3 regions of the Arthrobacter sp. P1_B3 genome follow, and region 2 is predicted to be linked to each of the others. Evidence: riboswitches for the same ligand, from Rfam matches in the RefSeq annotation. Region 2 holds a riboswitch; each other region holds the start of a gene.
The links. Region 2 has a riboswitch for cyclic di-AMP ahead of AC1D2F_RS05565 (hypothetical protein). Riboswitches for the same ligand answer to the same signal wherever they lie in the genome.
Positions count from the first base shown of each region.

Region 1: another riboswitch for cyclic di-AMP. It lies ahead of AC1D2F_RS13320 (NlpC/P60 family protein); the one in region 2 lies ahead of AC1D2F_RS05565 (hypothetical protein).
Region 3: another riboswitch for cyclic di-AMP. It lies ahead of AC1D2F_RS13160 (aggregation-promoting factor C-terminal-like domain-containing protein); the one in region 2 lies ahead of AC1D2F_RS05565 (hypothetical protein).

Region 1 covers NZ_JBFTZV010000011.1:23,997-29,131, forward strand. The annotation lists gene AC1D2F_RS13315 (M23 family metallopeptidase) at 1-818, shown strand, start outside; cyclic di-AMP (ydaO/yuaA leader) riboswitch at 956-1,125, shown strand; gene AC1D2F_RS13320 (NlpC/P60 family protein) at 1,421-2,179, shown strand; gene AC1D2F_RS13325 (HNH endonuclease) at 2,399-2,899, shown strand; gene mobA (molybdenum cofactor guanylyltransferase) at 2,961-3,638, shown strand; gene AC1D2F_RS13335 (DUF6457 domain-containing protein) at 3,660-3,947, shown strand; gene AC1D2F_RS13340 (molybdopterin molybdotransferase MoeA) at 3,944-5,135, shown strand, end outside.
Region 2 covers NZ_JBFTZV010000003.1:249,238-256,281, reverse strand. The annotation lists gene AC1D2F_RS05580 (DNA alkylation repair protein) at 1-298, shown strand, start outside; gene AC1D2F_RS05575 (cation:proton antiporter) at 349-1,563, opposite strand; gene AC1D2F_RS05570 (hypothetical protein) at 1,560-1,838, opposite strand; cyclic di-AMP (ydaO/yuaA leader) riboswitch at 2,009-2,212, shown strand; gene AC1D2F_RS05565 (hypothetical protein) at 2,217-2,882, shown strand; gene AC1D2F_RS05560 (sensor histidine kinase) at 2,979-3,983, opposite strand; gene AC1D2F_RS05555 (response regulator transcription factor) at 3,976-4,653, opposite strand; gene AC1D2F_RS05550 (DedA family protein) at 4,659-5,411, opposite strand; gene AC1D2F_RS05545 (phosphatase PAP2 family protein) at 5,414-6,196, opposite strand; gene AC1D2F_RS05540 (dihydrofolate reductase family protein) at 6,310-6,867, opposite strand.
Region 3 covers NZ_JBFTZV010000010.1:133,955-140,998, reverse strand. The annotation lists gene AC1D2F_RS13175 (hypothetical protein) at 1-179, opposite strand, end outside; gene AC1D2F_RS13170 (response regulator transcription factor) at 421-1,161, shown strand; gene AC1D2F_RS13165 (sensor histidine kinase) at 1,183-2,829, shown strand; cyclic di-AMP (ydaO/yuaA leader) riboswitch at 2,998-3,157, shown strand; gene AC1D2F_RS13160 (aggregation-promoting factor C-terminal-like domain-containing protein) at 3,157-3,987, shown strand; gene AC1D2F_RS13155 (bifunctional glycosyltransferase family 2/GtrA family protein) at 4,136-5,560, shown strand; gene AC1D2F_RS13150 (glycosyltransferase family 39 protein) at 5,561-7,044, shown strand, end outside.

The sequences.
Region 1 (5,135 bases), on a different contig from region 2:
CCACCCAGACCGCCAGGGGCCGTCGCCGCGCGACCGGTCCCGCTCCGGAGCCGCGTCCCGTCGTCGCGCATATGGCCGAACGCCCGCGCGACGCGCACCGCGATGAACGGCGTCGCCGGCGCAGTCCGTTCCGTCAGGTAACGGAGTTTGCCTCGGCCAGCGGAGTCGGGCAGAAAGCCGGGATCGCCCTGGCCGCAACTGGTCTGGTTCTCACCGTGACGGTCCCCGTCACGAGCCCCGTGATGGCCTCCAATCCCGGCGGATCCGGCGCTCTCTCGGCCGCCGTTCAGCCGGATGTCACCGCCGCTGCCGCGGCAAAGGTCGACTTCAGCCGCACTGCCGTCACCACGAAAGGCGATCCGGACGGGAAGCTCAAGCAGCTGCTGAGCGCCCAGTCTGTGGGCAGCATCACCCGCGCCGCATCGGCGGGCACACTTGGCGGGCCGCTGGATCAGCTGGTCACGGCCTCGCCCTACGGCTACCGCGTCAGCCCCATTACCGGAGGCGCGGGGGAGTTCCACCGCGGCCAGGATTTCGCTGCCCAGTGCGGCACGGCGGTCCATGCAGCCGCCAGCGGCACCGTGACCTTCAATGGATGGCATCCCTTCGGCGGTGGAAACCGGGTGGTCATCGACCACGGCAACGGCCTGGAGACCACGTACAACCACCTGTCCTCTGCCTCGGTCGAGGTCGGCCAGAAGGTATCGCGCGGTGACGTCGTCGCCATGAGCGGAACCACCGGCGCCTCCACGGGCTGCCACCTCCACTTTGAAGTGATGGTCAACGGCGACGTCGTTGACCCCCTCGGCTGGCTCTAACAAAGACGATGGACCACTCTCAGATTCTTGTGACACGCCGTGATCTGAATGTGACATTGGGTCCGGACTCCTGTAGGGTTTGAAGCACGCCAACTTTTCCGAAGTTGGCGCTCTTGAGTGGATTGCCTAGCTCTGCCACCGCTCAAGGTCCGTTCGCATTACATCGTCTGGCAGGGGCGGGGGAACCAATTTTGGCCTTCGAAAGAAGGCCTTGGGGTTAAGTCGCAAAGCTTCCCAGGAAGCAGCGCGGCCGGGTGACTCCCATCCGAATCCGACAGCTCACCTCGTAGGCATTGGGAGAGGCTACTTTCGTGTCTTCACGCCACAATTCTGCGCGCATGCGCACCGGCGAGGCTCTTTTGAGCCCGCTGGAATCCACATCACGTGCCGCCCTTGCCGGCGCCCGGATTGGATCACGTTCCGCAGGCTCATTCTCTACCGAGCCCGGACAGCATGCAGTTTCCGCTTTTGGCGCGTCTTCGCAGTACACCCTTCGCTAAGTAACCCATTTCGGGGCGATCCGGCGTACCCCCAAGATGCCGGAGCGTCCTCAGTCCGTGCCCGAAAGCGCGCGGTCCAAGGATCACGAAAGAGAGAACTTAATGACTACTCGTGCAACTGTTGCACGGCACCGCGCCGAGGTCACCAAGACCAACTCGCTGGCTGTTATTGCCAAGGCTGTCGGCGACAACGCCGGCGGCGTGGGCCGTCAGGCCGCGGTCATCGCCGCAGCTTCCGGTCTGGTTCTGACCAGTGGAATCGCAGCCAACGCTGCTGAGACCAATGTTCAGCGCGAATCCACCTCCGCTTCGGCCCTGGAAGTCCAGTCCGCCGCTCCGGCCACAATCTCGGCCGCTTCCACCATCGCGATCTCCTACGAGAAGCCCGCTGTGACCACGTCGCCGGCTCCCGTCGTCGAGGCCCCCAAGCCCGTCGTGCAGGTCCAGGATTCCAACGCCTCCCGCGCCGGTGGCACCGAGCTTGGTGTCAGCGGCGGCGTCGCTGCCCAGGCTCCCGCCGGCATCGGAAGCGGCTCCGGCGCAACCATCGCCGCCGCTGCCTACGCACAGATCGGCGTGGCGCAGGACTGCACCGCCCTCGCCACCAACGCGCTGGCCGCGGCCGGCATCCACTACCACGGCTGGCCGGCAGGTTACCTGTCCCTGGGCCGCACCGTGAGCGCCGCCGAGGCACGCCCGGGCGACCTCGCCTACTACCAGAACGGCGGCGTGGGCATGGCTCACATCGCGGTCTACGTCGGCAACGGCATGGCAGTCCACGGCGGCTGGAACGGCGGAACCACCGCGCTGTACAGCGTAAACGTCGGCTCCGGCCCGGTCTTCATCCGCGTCGGCGCCTAAGCAAGATCCCAGCACCTTCGAAAGACCCCCGCCTCTTGGCGGGGGTCTTTTGCGTTGCCGCGCCGTGAACTTTCCGCGCTGAAGACTGCGCCCGTGAAAAAATATTCGGTGATCCGGCACCTGAGTGTTTACTCTTGTGTTGTCGATCCATAGCCCGACCATGCAGAGGGCAGCCGGCCCTCGTGCCGCTGGCGGGTGCGGCCGTGAAGAGGTATGCGGATGCGCACTCTCGTTCTGAATGCTGGATATGAACCCCTGGCGGTCATCACCTTCCGCCGGGCGCTCGTCCTTGTCCTAACCGGAAAGGCCAGCGTGGTGGCCGAAGGGGACGACCCCGTTGTCGGCCCCCAGGATATTCTGGGCCGCCCGTCCGTGATCCTGCTGAACCGCTACATCCGGCCGAGGTACAACACCATGACAGCGGTGAGCCGCCGCGGCGTGCTCCGCCGCGATGCCCACCGCTGCGCCTACTGCGGCAAGGCTGCCCACACCATCGACCACGTCCAGCCAAAATCCCGGGGCGGGGCCGATTCCTGGGAGAACCTGGTGGCGGCGTGCCTGCGGTGCAACAACGCCAAGAGCGACCACACCCCGGCGGAGATGGGCTGGAAGATCGGTTTTGTTCCGGGCCCGCCAAAGGGCGCCATCTGGCAAATCAAGGAGCTCGAGAAGCCGACGCCGGCCTGGGACCCGTTCCTGCTGCCTGAGTCAGCTGCCTGAACTGCTGCCGGGCAGTTCATGGCTGATTCGGCGGCAGCCGGCGCCGCGCTAGGCTGAACCGGTGGAGTTCGATGCCATTATTCTCGCCGGGGGACGGTCCTCCCGCCTGGGCGGCGTGCCCAAATCCGGGCTGATCTACGACGGCGCCACCCTCCTTGAGCGCTCACTGCGCGCCGCGGGCGGGGCAGGGCGCACCGTCGTCGTCGGTCCTGACCCCGGGGACCTGCCCGGGGGCGTGCTGAGCTGCAGGGAAGACCCGCCTTTCGCGGGGCCGGCCGCAGCCATCGCCGCGGGACTGGCCGCGCTGGACGCGGACCACCCCGGCCGGCACGGGGCAGCCGCGGCGGCGCCGTTTACCCTGGTCCTTGCCTGTGACATGCCGCGCTCGGCCGAGGCAGTCCGCGCCCTGGCCGAATCGCTGGCCGCGTCTGTTGCAGTTGCGCCGGAACGGGACGGGGGCGACGGCGTCATGGCCGTCTCGGCCGAAGGCCGGAAGCAACCACTCGCGGGGTTTTATGGCACAGCTGCGCTACAACGTTGTGTTGCGGACGCCGCGGCCAGGGGCAGCCTGGAAAACGCGTCGGTCTTCGCCCTTCTTGCTAGGCTGGACGTGCGGGAAGTTCGCGTTCCCCCCGGTTCCACGGATGATGTCGACACCTGGGATGACGCGTCCGCATTAGGCGTTTCCGGTAGGCTTCCAGACCGCGGTCCGGGCGCCGGTCCGGAACTCCGCAGCTGAACTCGACCATGGAGGCAAACGGTGAAAAGCCAGGATGAAACGCTGGAAGACTGGTGCCGTGCCCTGCTCCAGGCCCTGGAGCTGGAAGACGTTGAGATTGACGTGAACGAGGTCCTCGCCCTGGCCGGGGTGGCTGCCCACTCCGTGGTGCGCCCGGCGGCGCCGCTGACGACGTTCATTGCCGGCTTTGCCGCGGGTCTGGCCTCCGGCTCCGGGCAGGCCACGGACTCCGCGTCCATGGAGTCCGCGATGGCCGTGGCGCGCCGGCTCGCCAAGGACTACGCAGCCGCCGAAGCCCCCGGGGCATGACGGCGGCGGCCCCGGACGGCAGCGGACCCACTGTCCCAGGCAGCGACGGCGGTAAAGACGGCCTCAGAGAGGGCTTCACGGAGGGCCCCGCAGACCCTCCCATCCCGGCGGGCCAGGACCCGGCGGGCCCGGACCCGACGGACCCGGATTCAACGGACGAAGATTCAACGGACGAGGACACTGCCGGCCAGGACACGGCGGGGGAGCCGCACCGGCACCTGGCCCACACGTGGCAGGAGGCCCGCCAACTCGCGTTCGACTGCGCCGTTCCCATCCCGGCTGCCCCCGTCCCGCTCCGGCAGGCGCTGGGCCGGACCCTCGCAGCGGACGTCGTTGCCCTGCGGGACATGCCCCATTACGCTTCCTCTGCCATGGACGGCTGGGCCGTCAACGGCAGCGGTCCGTGGATCCTGGCCGAACCCAACCAGCTGCTGGCACCGCATCAGGCAAGTCCGATTGCCACCGGAGGCCTCATTCCGGCCGGGGCCAAGGCGGTGCTGCGCAGCGAGAGCGGCATCATCGACGCCGACGAGGACGGCCTGCCTGTCCTGAAACTGGGCGGCAACGCGAAACCGGGGGACCCGCGGAACGGGGACCACATCAGGAAAGCGGGGGAGGAAGCCGCCGCCGGAGACGTCCTGATCAAGGGCGGCACCGTCCTGAACCCCGCCCACCTGGCCCTCGCCGCGCTGGCCGGAAGCGACACCCTTCCGGTGCTCGGCAAGGCCTTGGTGCGGCTCGTCTTCACCGGCTCGGAGGTGGTGACGTCCGGGGTGCCGGCACCCGGGCAGGTCCGGGACACCTTCGGACCCCAACTGGCAGCCGTGGTGGGAATGCTCGGCGGGATTTGCACCGAAGAAGTGAAAATCGGGGATACCTACGCCGAATGGCTCGCCGCGCTCGAGGACACCGATCCTGCCGCCGAAAACCTGCCTGCCGACGTCGTCATCACCACCGGCGGCACGGGTCGCTCCGGAACGGACCACCTCCGCCGATCGGTCACCGAACTCGGCGGCCGCCTGCTGATCGACGGCGTCGCCATGCGCCCGGGCCATCCCGCCGTGCTGGCCGAGCTGCCGGACGGCAGGTACATCCTCGGCCTGCCAGGGAACCCGCTCGCAGCCATGATGGCACTGTCCACGATCGGGGCCCCGCTCCTGGCGGCCCTGGGGCACGGACCAATTCCCC
Region 2 (7,044 bases):
GGTGGACGGACTCGACATGCTGGCCAGGGTGCGGGCTGACAGCGTGCTGGACCGGTGGGTGCGCGAGCCCGATGCCTGGCTGCGCCGGGCCGCGCTGCTTTCGCCGCTGCTGGCGCTGCGCGCGGGCGCGGGGGACTGGGACAGATTTGTCCGGCACGCGAATGCGGTGCTCGGCGAGGCTCGCGGGACGTTCGACGCCGACGCCGACGGCGCTGCGGACCGGGACGCGGTTTCCCGGGTCCTGGCCGAGATGGCAAAGACGAGGCCGGAGCTGCAATTCACGTCCGTTGGAGAGTGACCATCCGACCGTTCCCCGCGGGCCCGGCCCGCGTTCAGAGCTGCGGACTTTCAGACTTTCGGATCTCCGGGACCGCCCGGATCGCCCTGTCCGACGGCGCTGCCGGCATCGCCGGATCTGCCGTCGGCATTTGCAGGCAGCGCGAAAGCCCTCGCCGCCCGTGACCCGGCGACGGCGCTCGCGGCTATGGTGACTAGAGCGCCGACCAGCAGGGCCGCTGCCTCGCCCGGGAGCAGGACCTGAAGCTGTGTGCCGATGCTCGCCGCCGCAACCGGCACGCCAAGTTGGGCCGCCGACAACACCCCGAGGGGCAGCGGGAGACCCAGGAACGCCAGGCCGGCGTGCGTCAGCAGGGTCCCTACTCCCAGGACCACGCCGAGGGCAATCATCTCCGGATGTCCGGCCAGGTCCTTGAGCGTCAGCGATGCACCCAGCCAGACGAAGAACACCGGACTAAGGAAACCGTCGCTGAGGGCGAACAGTTGCCGGGCCAGCCGCCGCGGTTCGCCGACGGCGGCCACCACCAGGCCGAAGGAAAAGCCTGCCAACATCACGGACACATTGCTCCATGTCGCGACTGCGGCCAGGGCGAAGAGAACGGCCAGCTGGCTCCTCAGCTCCAGGGCAAACTTGCGGCTTTCCGAGAGTTGGTGCACGCGAGCGCGGATTCCCCTGCGCTCCAGCCAGCGCAAGACGAAATAGAGCACCACCGCGCAGCCGGTCACCGTAAGCACGCCCAGCGCCGCGCGGCCTGCGTTGGGCGGATCCACGAGGAGCGGCAACGCCACAATGCAGGCTATGTCGGCGATGGCCACCTGCGCGGTCATGGCGACGACATCGGGTCCGCCGAGGCGCAGCGAATCGATGATCGGAAGGACCAGGGCGGCCGACGAGGACGCCAGCAGCACTGCGTAGAGGGGAGCATGTCCAGTCCCGAAGAGCAGACCGATCCCGGTTCCGACCGCCACCGCTGCCGCCGCGGCCGCAATAGCCCGGCGGGAGCCATTGCCGAGGGCGGAGCGGATCTGCGGATCCCTCACGGGAACATGGGTTCCGGCCACAAACATCATCAGCGCGAACCCGATGTTGGCCAGCAGGATAAACGTCGGGTCCGCAGGATCAACCAGGGCCAGGCCTGAGCGTCCGATCGCGATGCCGGCCAACAGTTCGCCCAGCATCACCGGCAACCGCCAGCGCGCCGGCAGCGCCAGCAGGGGTCCGGCCAGGGCGACGACGGCGATCAGCGCCAGGGACAGGAATGTCACGGCTCGCCGCTGCGGGCGGGCCCAGGGCCCGACCGCCGCTCCACCACGGCGTAGGCTTTCCCGTCCAGGAACGCCCAGTCATTGACAACCATGTACCCAAGTGCGTCCACCCGGTCATTCAGGACGTGCTCGTCGAAACCTCCGTCGCGCGGTTCCGCGTCCCAGGTGGTCACGTGGACGTCCCGGCCGTCCAGGATCAGCAGCTCGGTGTTGACGTCGAAATCCTCCTGTGGCTGATTGCTCAACTGGCAGATGGCGACACAGTGGCTGTTCATTTCGGGCCTCCGCTTCGGCGTGTGCTGATGGCATCATCCTACGTTCGGATGCGGCGCCGCCCCATGGGCAATTGCCGGACCGTTCTGTGGCCGCCGTTACCTGAATGTGACTTTTGCATGCGGATCGCGTTACGGTGGATGAGTGCCTGTTGTCTCCGATACGGGCGCTCCCCAGCCGATTGCCTAACTCTGCCGCGGCCCGGGGGTAACTCGCATCAACCACCGGCAGAGACGGGGAAACCACTTTTGGCCTGCTGATTTCGCAGGCCTTGGGGTGAAGCCGCACAGTGCCCGCAACGACGGGCCCGGGAGTGCGGCCGGGTGCCTCCCATCCGAATCCGACAGCTCACCTCGCAGGCATTGGGAGAGGCTACATTCATGTCTTCAATCAGTACTTTTGTGCGCCATACGGCCGTCCTCGCCGCCGCATCCGGCCTGGTCCTCACCAGCGGAATGGCAGCCAACGCAGCCGCAGCACCTGCTCAGCGGGACTCCGCTCCGGCGTCCAACGTGGACGTCACGGGACTGGTCAGCGCCCCCGTGAACGCCGACTCAAGCGTCAAGATCAGCTTTGACCGCCCCGCGGTAGCTACCGTCGCAGCGCCGGTCATCGAACAGCCCGTTGCCGCGGCGCCGGCTCCCGCCGCTGCGCCTGCAGCAGCACCGAAGGCAACCGTGCAGGTGCAGGCCGCTCCGGCGGCCGCGCCGGCCGCGGCGCCCGCTGCCGGCGGACGCAACGCCATCATGCTCTCGGCCGCTTACAGCCAGGTGGGCATCACCCAGGACTGCACCGCCATGGTCGAAAAGGCCCTTGGCGCGGCAGGCAAGCCGGTTGGCAACATTGGTCCCCGGGCGTTCCTTGGCCTCGGAACCGTTGTGGGCACCCCGCAGCCCGGCGACATGGTGGTCCAGTCCGGCCACGTTGCCATCTACGCCGGCAACGGCCAGGTGGTCAGTGGCGGCATGAACGGAAAGAACCAGACGATGGTCCACCCGCTGTCATGGCTCACGGCGACCGGCGGCGTCACCTTCGTCCGCGCCTAAGCCGCGCTGCCTCTTCCGGGCCGGAAAGTCCGGAAAGACCGGTGATCGATTCCCTTGGGGGCAATCGATCGCCGGTCTTTCCTGTACATATAGTTCTCAGGGATTCCCCCGCCCGGCCAGTGGAAGCGTCAACTTCATGACCGTCCCCTCGGCACCTGTCGCGGCCACCTCAACGGCGCCGCCCGCAGCGACGGCGATCTCCCTGACCAAGGCCAGACCGATGCCAAAGCTTCGCTGTCCGTGTGCACTGCCTGTGCTGGCGGTCCGTACGAAGCGGTCAAAGATCCGGGTCTGATCGACGCCGGTGATTCCGGTCCCCGTGTCCGCCACCGTGATCACGGCGCGGTTCTGCTCGATCGAGGTCGTGATGGACACCAGGCCGCCCGGGGGCGTGTGGGCGAGGGCGTTGTCCGCCAGGGCAAGCACGGCACGGCGCAGCGCATTATTCTCGATCCGGGCCAGCGGCCGGGCATCGGCTACGAAGTCCACGGCCACCTTGCGCTGCTCTGCCACCAGCTGGAGGCTCCCGGCGACGCTGGCGGCGGTGTCGGCAAGGTCGGCAGGCGGTGCGGAGCGGTCCGGGACTTCCGCTGTTGCCGCGAGGAGCAGTTCGTTGACAATCCCGGTCAGCGTTGCTGCGTCCTCCCGGATCCGGGCCAGGTCGTGGCCTTGCCTGGAGCCGGGCACGGTATTGCGCTGGGCAAGCTGGATCCTGGTGTCCAGGATGGTCAAGGGCGTGCGCAGTTCGTGGCTCGCGTCCTGGACGAAGCGCCGCTGCCTGGCCAAGGCATCACCGAGGGGACGGATGGCGCTGCGCGCGCTGAGCCATCCGACGATGCCGGCCAGCAAGATTCCCGCCACCCCGGCGATGACCATGGCTTCGAGGACATCTTTGGAGTCCAGGTACGCGTAGGCCGTCCCGGCCGCCGCCGAGCCCGGCACTTCTGGATGGGCGAGTTGATTCATGAGGTACAGCGCCGTGGCAGCGAGCAGCCCGAGAACCATGACCGCGCACGCGGCGCTGATCCGCAGCGCGACCTTGAGCGAGGCCTTGCGCAGGACGGAGTGGTCCGGATTTCCTGCGGTTCCGCCGTTACTCATGGGCATCGCCGATCTGGTAACCGAGGCCGTGCACCGTGCGGATGACGGCCTTGGAGATCTTCCGGCGCAGGTGATGAACATAGGTATCGATCACGCCGGGCTGGTCCGAGGCGTGGAAGTACGCCGCGAGGAGTTCGTCCCGGGTGAAGACACGGCCGGGTTCCGCGGCCAGGGCTGCGAGCAATTGGCCTTCTTTCGCGGTCAGCGACACCGTGTGCCCGTAGACGGACCGGACGGAACGCTGCGTCGGATCCAGTTCCCAGTCCCCGATCGCCACCGGCGCCGGGGCCGGGGAAGGGAAGGTGCGCGTCAGTGCGCGCAGGCGTGCCGCCAGTTCGCCGGCGTCGAACGGCTTGGTCACGTAATCGTTGGCTCCGGCGTCCAGACCCCTGATCTTTTCGTCGGCATCGCCCAGCGCGGTCAGGATCAGGATGGGCGTGGCAATGCCTTTCGACCGTAAAGCCGCGATGAGGGCGATACCGTCCATGACAGGCAGCCCGCGGTCGATCACCATGACGTCCCAGGCCCCGGTCAGTCCGTGGTGGAGGCCATCACGGCCGTTGGTGACCAACTGGACCCGGTAATCCGGGTCCAGGAGCTCGGCGATGAGCGGTCCCAGAACGGCGTCGTCCTCGACGAGCAGCAGGGACGGGCGGTCAGCGGTAGTCATGTCAGCTATTCTTCCGCGGCCATTTCCTCAGTCCGCAGTCCGTCCTCGGTTCCCGCGGGCGTGTCGCCGGCCGGTGCGGCTGCGGTGCGGCTGTTGCGGCGGCGCTTGAGGAGCTGCACCGCCCAAGGCACCACGGAGATGAGGACCATGGCCACGGCAACGACGTCAATGTTCTTGGCGACGATGTCAAAGTGTCCCAACCAGGTGCCAAGCATCGTCACGGAAACGGCCCACGCCGCCGCCCCGGTGATATTCCAGAGAGTGAAGTACTTGTACTCATAGCGCGCGATCCCGGCGGTAAGGGGAGCAAACGTCCTGACCATCGGGACGAAGCGGGCCAGCACGACGGCGGCCCCGCCGTGGCGGCGGAAGAAGTCCTCCGTAGTGGTCAGGTGCGCTGTCTTCAGGATCCGGGCATCGTCCTTGAACCATCGCCGGCCGAATTTCCGTCCCAGCATGTAGCCGACCTGGTCCCCGGCGACGGCAGCCGCGGTGACGACACCGATCAGCACCGGCAGCGACAGTTGCAGCTGTTGGTGCAGAAGGCCTGCGGTGAACAGCAGCGAGTCCCCGGGCAGGAAAGGAAAGAGCACGCCCGATTCAATGAAAACCATGAGCGCGATGACGCCCAAAGCGGCCGGACCCAGCCCGGCGAGCAGGCTTGCCGGGTCCAGCAGTGAGGGTGTACCTGCGGCAGCGGCGGCCTGAACGACCCTGTCTGTTGCCGGAAGTAAGGGAAAAACGTCCAAGGCGTGCATTCTCAATTCCTCTCAGGACCCAGTGACCGGGTGACGGACGGGGCACGAAGCCGGCCGGCCATCCGCGGCGCAACCACGTTCCACAACCCCGCAAGCATGACCACCGCTGCGCTCGCGGCCAGGAACGAAGCCGCGACATCCGTGGGGTAGTGGACGCCGATATACAGCCGCGACCAGGCAACGACGAGCGCCATTGCCGCCGCCCCAACGGCGGTGACCTTGGCCCAGCGGGTTCCGCGGGCCAGGAAGTACACGGCGAATCCGAGTGCCACCGCAAAGGACACGTGGCCGCTCGGGAAACTGTTGGAGCCGGTTTCCGGAGCCAGGGGATCGAACAGCAGGGCGGGGCTGGGCCGCTGCCGGGCCACGACGATCTTGAAGAATTCACTCGCCACCCACCCGGACGAAGCCACGAGGCCGAAGGCCACGGCCTTGACCAGTCCGCCCCGGAACAGCCAGATGTAGAGTGCCGCGGCGCCGATCAGAGCGAGACCCGCCACCGGTCCAAACACGACGTTGAGTGCCATCGCGACGGCGGTCAGGGCGGCGGCGTGATGCTGGCTGAGGTCCTGGTCGACACCAAGCTCGGCGGCGCTAAAGCCCGGCGTCAGCTGCGCCGCCAGGCCCAGTGCCACGACGGCGGCGGACAGCAGGACGCCCAGCAACACCCAGTGGCGGACCTGGGGGAGGACCCACAGCCGCAGCCCTGCGACAGGACGGACGGCAGCAGTGCGGCGCTGTGCTGCATCGTGTTCAACGCTTTTGACAGGGACGGGTCCAGTCATGGGATCCTCCGGCTCGGGACAACGGGCGCCCGAAAAGGCGCCGACTCCCACACTTCCGCCAGGCGTTTAAGAAACGCTCAAGAAAGTGCCGCGGGGGCGTGCCACAGCGCCGGCTACGCGGCGTAGCGGAGCAGCGCCACCCCGTTGCCAAAGGTGTGCGTCTCCAACAGCCGGAGCTGGGCTCTGCTGTCGGCGTCCTTGAACATGGGTCGTCCGCGTCCGATCAGTACCGGATGGACGTACACCCAGTATTCGTCGATCAGCCCGAGCCGCCGGAAAGTGTCGGCGAGTTCCGCCCCGCCGAGGGCCATGTCTCCGCCCGGCTGCGACTTCAGTGCCAAGACTTCTTCCGCCACGACCTCCCGAATCACAGCAGCGTTCCGGCCGGCCGTTGTTAGTGTCCGGGAGTAGACGAGCTTGGGCATGTTCCGCCAGATTTGGGCGAAATCGGCCATCACGGGACTGACATCGGGGTCCTGGTCCGCCGTCGGCCAAAACCCTTCCATCAGCTCGTATGTGACCCTGCCTTCCAGGAAGGCGCCCATGGGGGCGAGCTTTTCGTTCATGTGGCGGTGCAACTCTTCGTCCACCATGTGCCAGCTGATGTCGCGGTCCAGTCCCTCGAAGAATCCGTCGAGGGACACTTGCATGACCATGATGATTTTTCGCATCACCGCTCCTCGGTTTCATCAGAGTACGCCGCGCTTGTCTCCAGCGTACGCCCCGGCGTTGGGTGGCTGACCGAGCCTGTCCGGTGGCCTTGCCCTTGCGCGGGGAGCCTCGAGCGGGAAGAATGCAGGGACTCTATGGCCCCACCGCGGTCAGTCACCTTCGGGGGAAGAACGATG
Region 3 (7,044 bases), on a different contig from region 2:
TCAGGCTGCCCGGCTGCATGCGGCCCAGCGCCATCCTGTCCGGCGTCGTATTGCCCGAGAGCCCGGGGCGTAGTCACGGGCGCGGGCGCTGCTGTTGTGGCGCGGGTGGAATCGGGGGCGGAATCGGGGGCGGGCTTGGGGGCTGGTCCGGAACCGGCTCCGGGATGCTGACCGCTCATGGTGTTTCTCCTTAGGGTGCGGATCGGTGTTCACCCCAGAGTGCTGAGGGATCCTGTGCCTGGGCTGTGCGGGCCGACAGCCGGGCCTGTGACGTTCGGGCGGGGCGTTAGTCTCCGATTGAGCGCTGCCGGAGCGGCACCTACGGCCCGGGAAGGGCATCCAGCTCGCTAGGCTGGGATTCACAGGTGCCGCACAGGGTCCCCAAAGCCCCGCCTAACCGGCAGATCGGAGAGTTGTCCCATGGCCACTTCGCACTCCATGACTAACAACCTTCCCCAGCTCACGCATCCGGATGGCTCCCCCATCCGCGCGCTGGTGGTGGACGACGAGCCCAGCCTCTCCGAGCTCATGAGCATGGGCCTACGGATGGCCGGCTGGTCCGTGGCCGTGGCGGAAGACGGGCCCGCCGCGGTCCGGCTTGCCAAGGACTTCCGCCCCGACGTGCTAGTGCTGGACGTGATGCTGCCCGGGTTCGACGGCGTCGAGCTGCTAAGCAGGATCCGCGCCTTCGCGCCGGAGGTGCCGGCGCTGTTCCTCACGGCCAAGGATGCCGTCCAGGACCGCATTACCGGCCTGGCGGCCGGCGGCGATGACTACGTCACCAAGCCGTTCAGCATGGAAGAGGTGCTGCTGCGCCTGCACAGGCTGGTCCAGCGCTCCGGGGTGGCCGCCATGGACACCGCCGAGCTGGTGGTCGGGGACCTTGTACTCAATGTCGACACCCGCGAAGTCACCAGGGGCGGTGAGGAGCTGCATCTGACCGCCACGCAGTTCGAGCTGCTGCGCTACCTCATGGAAAACCCCAAACGGGTCATCAGCAAGGCCCAGATCCTGGACCGCGTCTGGGACTATGACTTCGGCGGCCAGGCGAACATCGTGGAACTGTACATTTCCTACCTGCGCAAGAAGGTCGACGCCAACCACGCTCCCATGATCCACACGGTGCGCGGCGCCGGCTACGTCCTGAAACCGGCGGACTGATCCGTGCCTTCACTTTCCGGTGTGACACGCGTCCCCGGGCGCGACTGGCGCAACCCCTCCACGTGGCATTTGCGCACCCGGCTGGTTCTCGTCGCCATGGCGCTGCTCGTGGCTATCTGCGGCGCTGTGGGACTGTTCAGCTACGCCTCCATGGACTTGTTCCTGACCCGGCAGCTCGATGACCAGCTCGGCCAGGCTTCGCACCGCTCGAGTGAGTTCAGCCGGCCCCCTGCCGGCAACCCCAATGGCAGGCCGGATCCCTTAGACGCGCGGGGACAAAGGGTCGGCACCCTCATCGCCCGGATTGAGAACGGCAACGTCAGCAGTGCAGGCTTCCTGGCCACCGACGCCACCCGCGCCTCGCTGTCATCGGAGGACGACCAGATCCTCCTGGGACTACGCACCGACGGTCTCCCCGTTGATCGCTCGCTGTCATCCGGCGCCTACCGTCTCGTTGCCACGCAGACCCCATATGGCGACACCATTGTCACCGGGCTTCCCCTTGCCGATAAACAGAGCACCCTGACCTCCCTTGTCTGGACCATCACTATTGTGTCGCTTGGCGGAATAGTTCTGATCGGCCTTGCCGGGACTGTGCTCATCCGCCGCACCATGAAGCCGTTGGAGCAGCTCTCCGAGGTGGCCACCCAGGTTTCCCGCCTCCCGCTGGACGCCGGCGAGGTGGCGCTCGGGGTGCGCGTCCCGGCGTCGGCCGCCCACCGCGGAACCGAAGTGGGCAGCGTGGGCTACGCGCTGAACCAGATGCTGGACAACGTCTCCAATGCCCTCGAGGCGCGGCAGGAGAGCGAGATGAAGGTTCGGCAGTTCGTCGCCGATGCCTCGCACGAACTCCGAACCCCGCTGACGGCCATCCGCGGCTACACGGAGCTGATGCGGATGACCGAGCACTTCACTCCCGACGGCCAGAGATCCCTCGCGCGCGTGCAAAGCCAGTCCGAGCGGATGACCACCCTGGTGGAGGACTTGCTGCTGCTGGCACGCCTGGACGAGGGACAGCCGCTCAAGATCTCCGACGTCGACCTCACCCAGTTGGCCATCGAGACGGTGAGCGATGAGAAAGTCATGGCCCCGGACCGCATCTGGCAGCTGGAGCTTCCGGAGGAACCCGTGGTGGTGCGCGGTGACGCGACCCAGCTTCACCAGGTCCTCGCCAACCTCCTGTCCAATGCACGCAAGCACACGGACCCCGGAACCAAGGTGGTTACGGGCGTCATGCGTTCGGCTGACGGCAGCGCCATGGTCACTGTGACGGACAATGGCCGCGGCATCGCCCCCGAATTCGTCGGCCGGGTCTTCGCCCGCTTCGCACGTGCCGACGCGGCGCGCACCAATCCCGCGACCAGCGCCGCAGCCAGCGCCGCAGCTAACTCAGCCGTCGCGACGGCGGGGGCCCGGTCCGGGGGCGCCGTGCGCTCGGCATCCGGCGCTGCTTCCGGTGCTGCTTCTAGTGCCTTTGGCATGGCAGCCGGAGGCAGCCATGGTCAGGGAACGGCGACTGCCGCGCCGACCTCGGAGGGCACGAGCGGGTTGGGCTTGTCCATTGTCCATTCGATCGTGGAGGCCCACGGAGGAACAGTCGAGGTCACGTCCCGGCCTGGCCGCACGGAGTTCGCCGTGCGGCTGCCCGCGGCGCCGCCGTCGGCGTAGCCACCCACAGGCCCCCACCCGGACGACCGGCGACTCCGGCGCAAGCCGACACCCCGCCGTTGTGACTCCTGTTACCAAAATGTGACTTAAGCGGCCGGGTCCTGTAGCGTCTTTGGGGTGCGCCGCCATTGGTGCCGCATATCCGGACGGACGCCAAACTCTGCCGCTTCCCGGATTCCGCTGGACCAGGCAGAGGCGGGGGACCCAGAGTTCCCGGGCATTCTGCTTTCATGCGCCCTCGGGGTGAAGCCGACACGTGAGTTTCCGTGCGGCCGGATGACCTCATCCGAACCCGACAGCTAACTCCGCCGGCGTTGAGAGGCCACCATGACTGAATTCCAAGTACAAACGCGCCCTGACGGCGATTCCCATTCCCGTTCCACCAAGTCGCGCCACCGCGCCGAACCGGCCACGCAGGCATCCGCCCTGTCCAGGCTGGCCACCGGCCTCGGCATCACCGGCCGCCGCGCCGCCGTCATCACCGCCGCCTGCGCCATGCTGGTGGGGGGCGGCGCTGCCAGCCAGGCGGCAGAGCCGGGGAGCCCGGGCACGAACGTTGGAAGCAGCCAAACAGCCACCACCGCCGACCCGCTGGCCAAGCTCAACTTCGAGCGGGCCCAGGTGGCTGGGCCGACCGCTCCAGTGGAAAAAAACGTGGCACCCCAGATCTCGCAGGTTAAGGCCGTCGAAGCGCTGATCCAAGCACCCGCTGCTCCCGTGCCGGCTCCCTCAGCCCCCGCTCCTGCACCGGCTCCTGCAGCCGCTGCGGTTCCCGCCCCGGCTCCGGCCCCCGCTCCCGCACCGGCCCCGGCAGCTGCCCCGGCTCCCGCAGCTGCGCCGGTCGCAGTCGACGACCCCGCCGGGGCCCAGGCCTACGCCGCGGCCCAGCTGGGCAGCTATGGCTGGGCACCGGGCCAGATGCAGTGCCTGCATAAGCTCTGGACCAAGGAATCGGACTGGAAGACGACTGCCACCAACCCCAGCAGCGGCGCCTACGGCGTGGTCCAGTCCCTGCCGGCCACGAAGATGGCGAGCGCCGGCGCCGATTACATGACCAACTACCGGACCCAGATCAACTGGGGCCTGAACTACGTCAAGGAACGCTACGGCTCCCCCTGCGGCGCCCTGAACTTCCACTACGCACACAACTGGTACTAAACCGGCACTAACCGGCCTCCACAGAAGGCCCCGGATCCACATGGATCCGGGGCCTTCTTGTGTGTCGGGGGCGGACCAGCCGGACTTCCACAGCCCCCGCACAGCTTGACCCTAAAGCCCTCATATGGGCCGCCGGGAAAGTTGAGCCATGACATTCACAGACCAGGCCACAGGAACCCTGCTCCGCTCCACGGCGACGCCGGCCAGCCCGGCCGCACGGCCGGGGCCTGCCCTGGCCGAAGCGCTTGGCCCGGGCACGTCCGCCGGGGCGCTTGCCGGCCCGGGCGGCCGGCGCTCAGCCATTGACACGCGCGCCAACACACCCCTGCTGGACGTCACCATTCCGGTCTTCAACGAGGAACGGGATCTCGAAGCATGCCTGCGCCGGCTCCACGCGTACCTTCTCGGCGCCTTCCCGCACTCCTTCCGGATCACGGTGGCGGACAACGCCAGCACCGACGGAACGCTCAAGGCGGCGGAACGCGTAGCCCGCGAGCTGCGCGAAGTGAACGTGGTCCATATGGCCGAAAAGGGCCGCGGTAACGCGCTTCGCAAGGTGTGGCTTGCCTCGCCGTCGCCGGTCCTGGCGTACATGGACGTGGATCTTTCCACTGATCTGGCCGCCCTCGGCCCGCTCCTTGCGCCGCTCATTTCGGGGCACTCCGACCTGGCGATCGGGACGCGCCTGACCCGCAACTCGCGCGTGGTCCGTGGACCCAAGCGCGAATTCATCTCGCGCAGCTACAACTTCCTGCTGCAGTCCCTTATGGGCGCCCACTTCAGCGACGCGCAGTGCGGTTTCAAGGCGATCCGGGCGGACGTGGCCCGGCAACTGCTCCCCCACACACTGGACAACGCCTGGTTCTTCGACACCGAGCTGTTGGTCCTGGCAGAAAAGTGCGGCCTGCGCGTCCACGAAGTCCCGGTGGACTGGACCGACGACCCTGATTCCAGCGTGGACATCGTCCAGACTGCCCTCGCTGACTTGCGCGGCATGGCACGGTTGAGCCGGGACCTGGTCTCGGGCCGGATCCCGGTGCCCGAGCTGCGCGCCGCCCTGGCCCGCGGACCGCTGCCGGCCTCCTCGCGGGCCCAGGAACAAAGCCCCGGCGGAAGCCTCTTCGGGCAACTGGTCCGCTTCGGCAGCATCGGGGTGGCCTCCACCTTGGCATACCTGGCAATTTTCCTGCTTTGCCGCGGGATCATGGACCCGCAGCTGGCAAATTTCCTGGCGTTGCTCACCACCGCCGTGGCCAACACCGCGGCCAACCGGCGCTTCACGTTCGGCATCCAGGGCAGCAGCCAGGCGGCACGCCACCACTTCGAGGGGCTGCTGGTCTTCGGGATCGGGCTGGCCCTGACCTCGGGCGCACTCGCCCTGGTTCACGCCGCGTCGGGAGCGGCACCGGACCGCTGGCTTGAACTGCTCACGGTCACCGCCGCCAACCTGGCCGCCACAGCCGTGAAATTCCTGCTCTTCCGGCTGGTGGTCTTCCGGCACAGGCCTACCGACTCTGCTCCGGCGCCCGGCGCCACCGACACTTTCCTCCCCAGTACAGAAAAGGCCAAGTAAATGACGGCAACCATCAGCCCCACCGCCGGAGCCCAGGGAGGCTCCCCAGCCGGCAGCCCGCCGGCAGCCCAGGAAACTCCCCGCGCGGTACCTGAGGACACCGGGACGGCGCCCCACCTGCCGACAACCCGCACAACGCAGAGCAGCCGGGACCGCCTGCTGTTCGGACCGCAGCCACGTTGGGTGCGGCCCTCGGCAGCGCTGTTGCTGCTGGTCACCGCAGCGTTGTACCTGTGGAACCTGGAAGCCACCGGCTACGCCAACTCCTTCTACGCCGCGGCGATCCAGGCCGGGACGAAGGACTGGACCGCGCTGCTGTTCGGCTCGCTCGACGCCGGCAATGCCATCACGGTGGACAAACCGCCCGCCGCCCTCTGGATCCCCGCCCTCGCGGGACGGATCTTTGGCTTCTCGGCACTGAGCATGCTCATTCCCCAGGCTCTCATGGGCGTGGCCGCCGTCGGGCTTCTCTACCTGACCGTCAAGCGGGTGTCCGGACCGGCGGCGGGCCTGCTCGCCGGCGCCGCCCTGGCGCTGACCCCGGTGGCCGCCCTCATGTTCCGGTTCAACAACCCGGACGCGATGCTCACGCTGTGCCTGGTGCTGGCCGCCTACCTCACCACGCGCGCCATCGAGAAGGCCGGCTGGAAGTGGCTCGCTGCGGCCGGCGCGGTGATCGGCCTGGCGTTCCTGTCCAAGATGCTGCAGGGCTTCCTGATCGTTCCCGGGTTGGCCCTGGCCTACCTGTGGGCGGCGCCCACCACACTCGGCCGCCGGCTTCTGCACCTGCTGGCCGCCGCCGCAGGGATCGCCGTTGTGGCCGGAAGCTACATTGTGCTGTTCCAGCTGACCCCGGCCTCGGTCCGCCCGTACATGGCAGGTTCGGAGACCAACAGCTTCCTGGAACTGACGTTCGGCTACAACGGCCTGGGCCGGATCACCGGGTCCGGCGGGGGCATGCCGGGCGGCGGGGGCCCGGGCGGCAACGGAAACGTGGGCTTCGGCGGCACGGCCGGGATCACCCGGATGTTCGGGACCAGTTTCGGCGGCGAGGTGTCCTGGCTGCTGCCGGGAGCCCTGATCCTGCTGGCCGCCGGGCTGTGGTTCACCCGGCGCGAGGCCAGGACCTCAAAAACCCGTGCGGCGCTCCTGCTGTGGGGCGGCTGGCTGGTCATCACGGCCGGAATCTTCAGCTTCATGAGCGGCACCGTGCATCCGTACTATGCCGTAGCGCTGGCCCCCGCGATCGCGGCCCTGGCGGGCATCGGTTCCGTGGAACTGTGGCGGGGCCGGGCCTACTGGCCGGCACGGATCGTCCTGGCCGTGACGGTACTGGCCACATCGGTCTGGTCTGCCGTGCTCCTGGGCCGCGATCCGGCCTGGCTTCCCGGGCTCCGGGTGATCGCGGTGGTCCTGGGCGTGCTCGCGGCCGCGGCGTTGCTGCTGCGGGCGGACAGCATGGCGGCGCTTCCGGCGCGGTTACG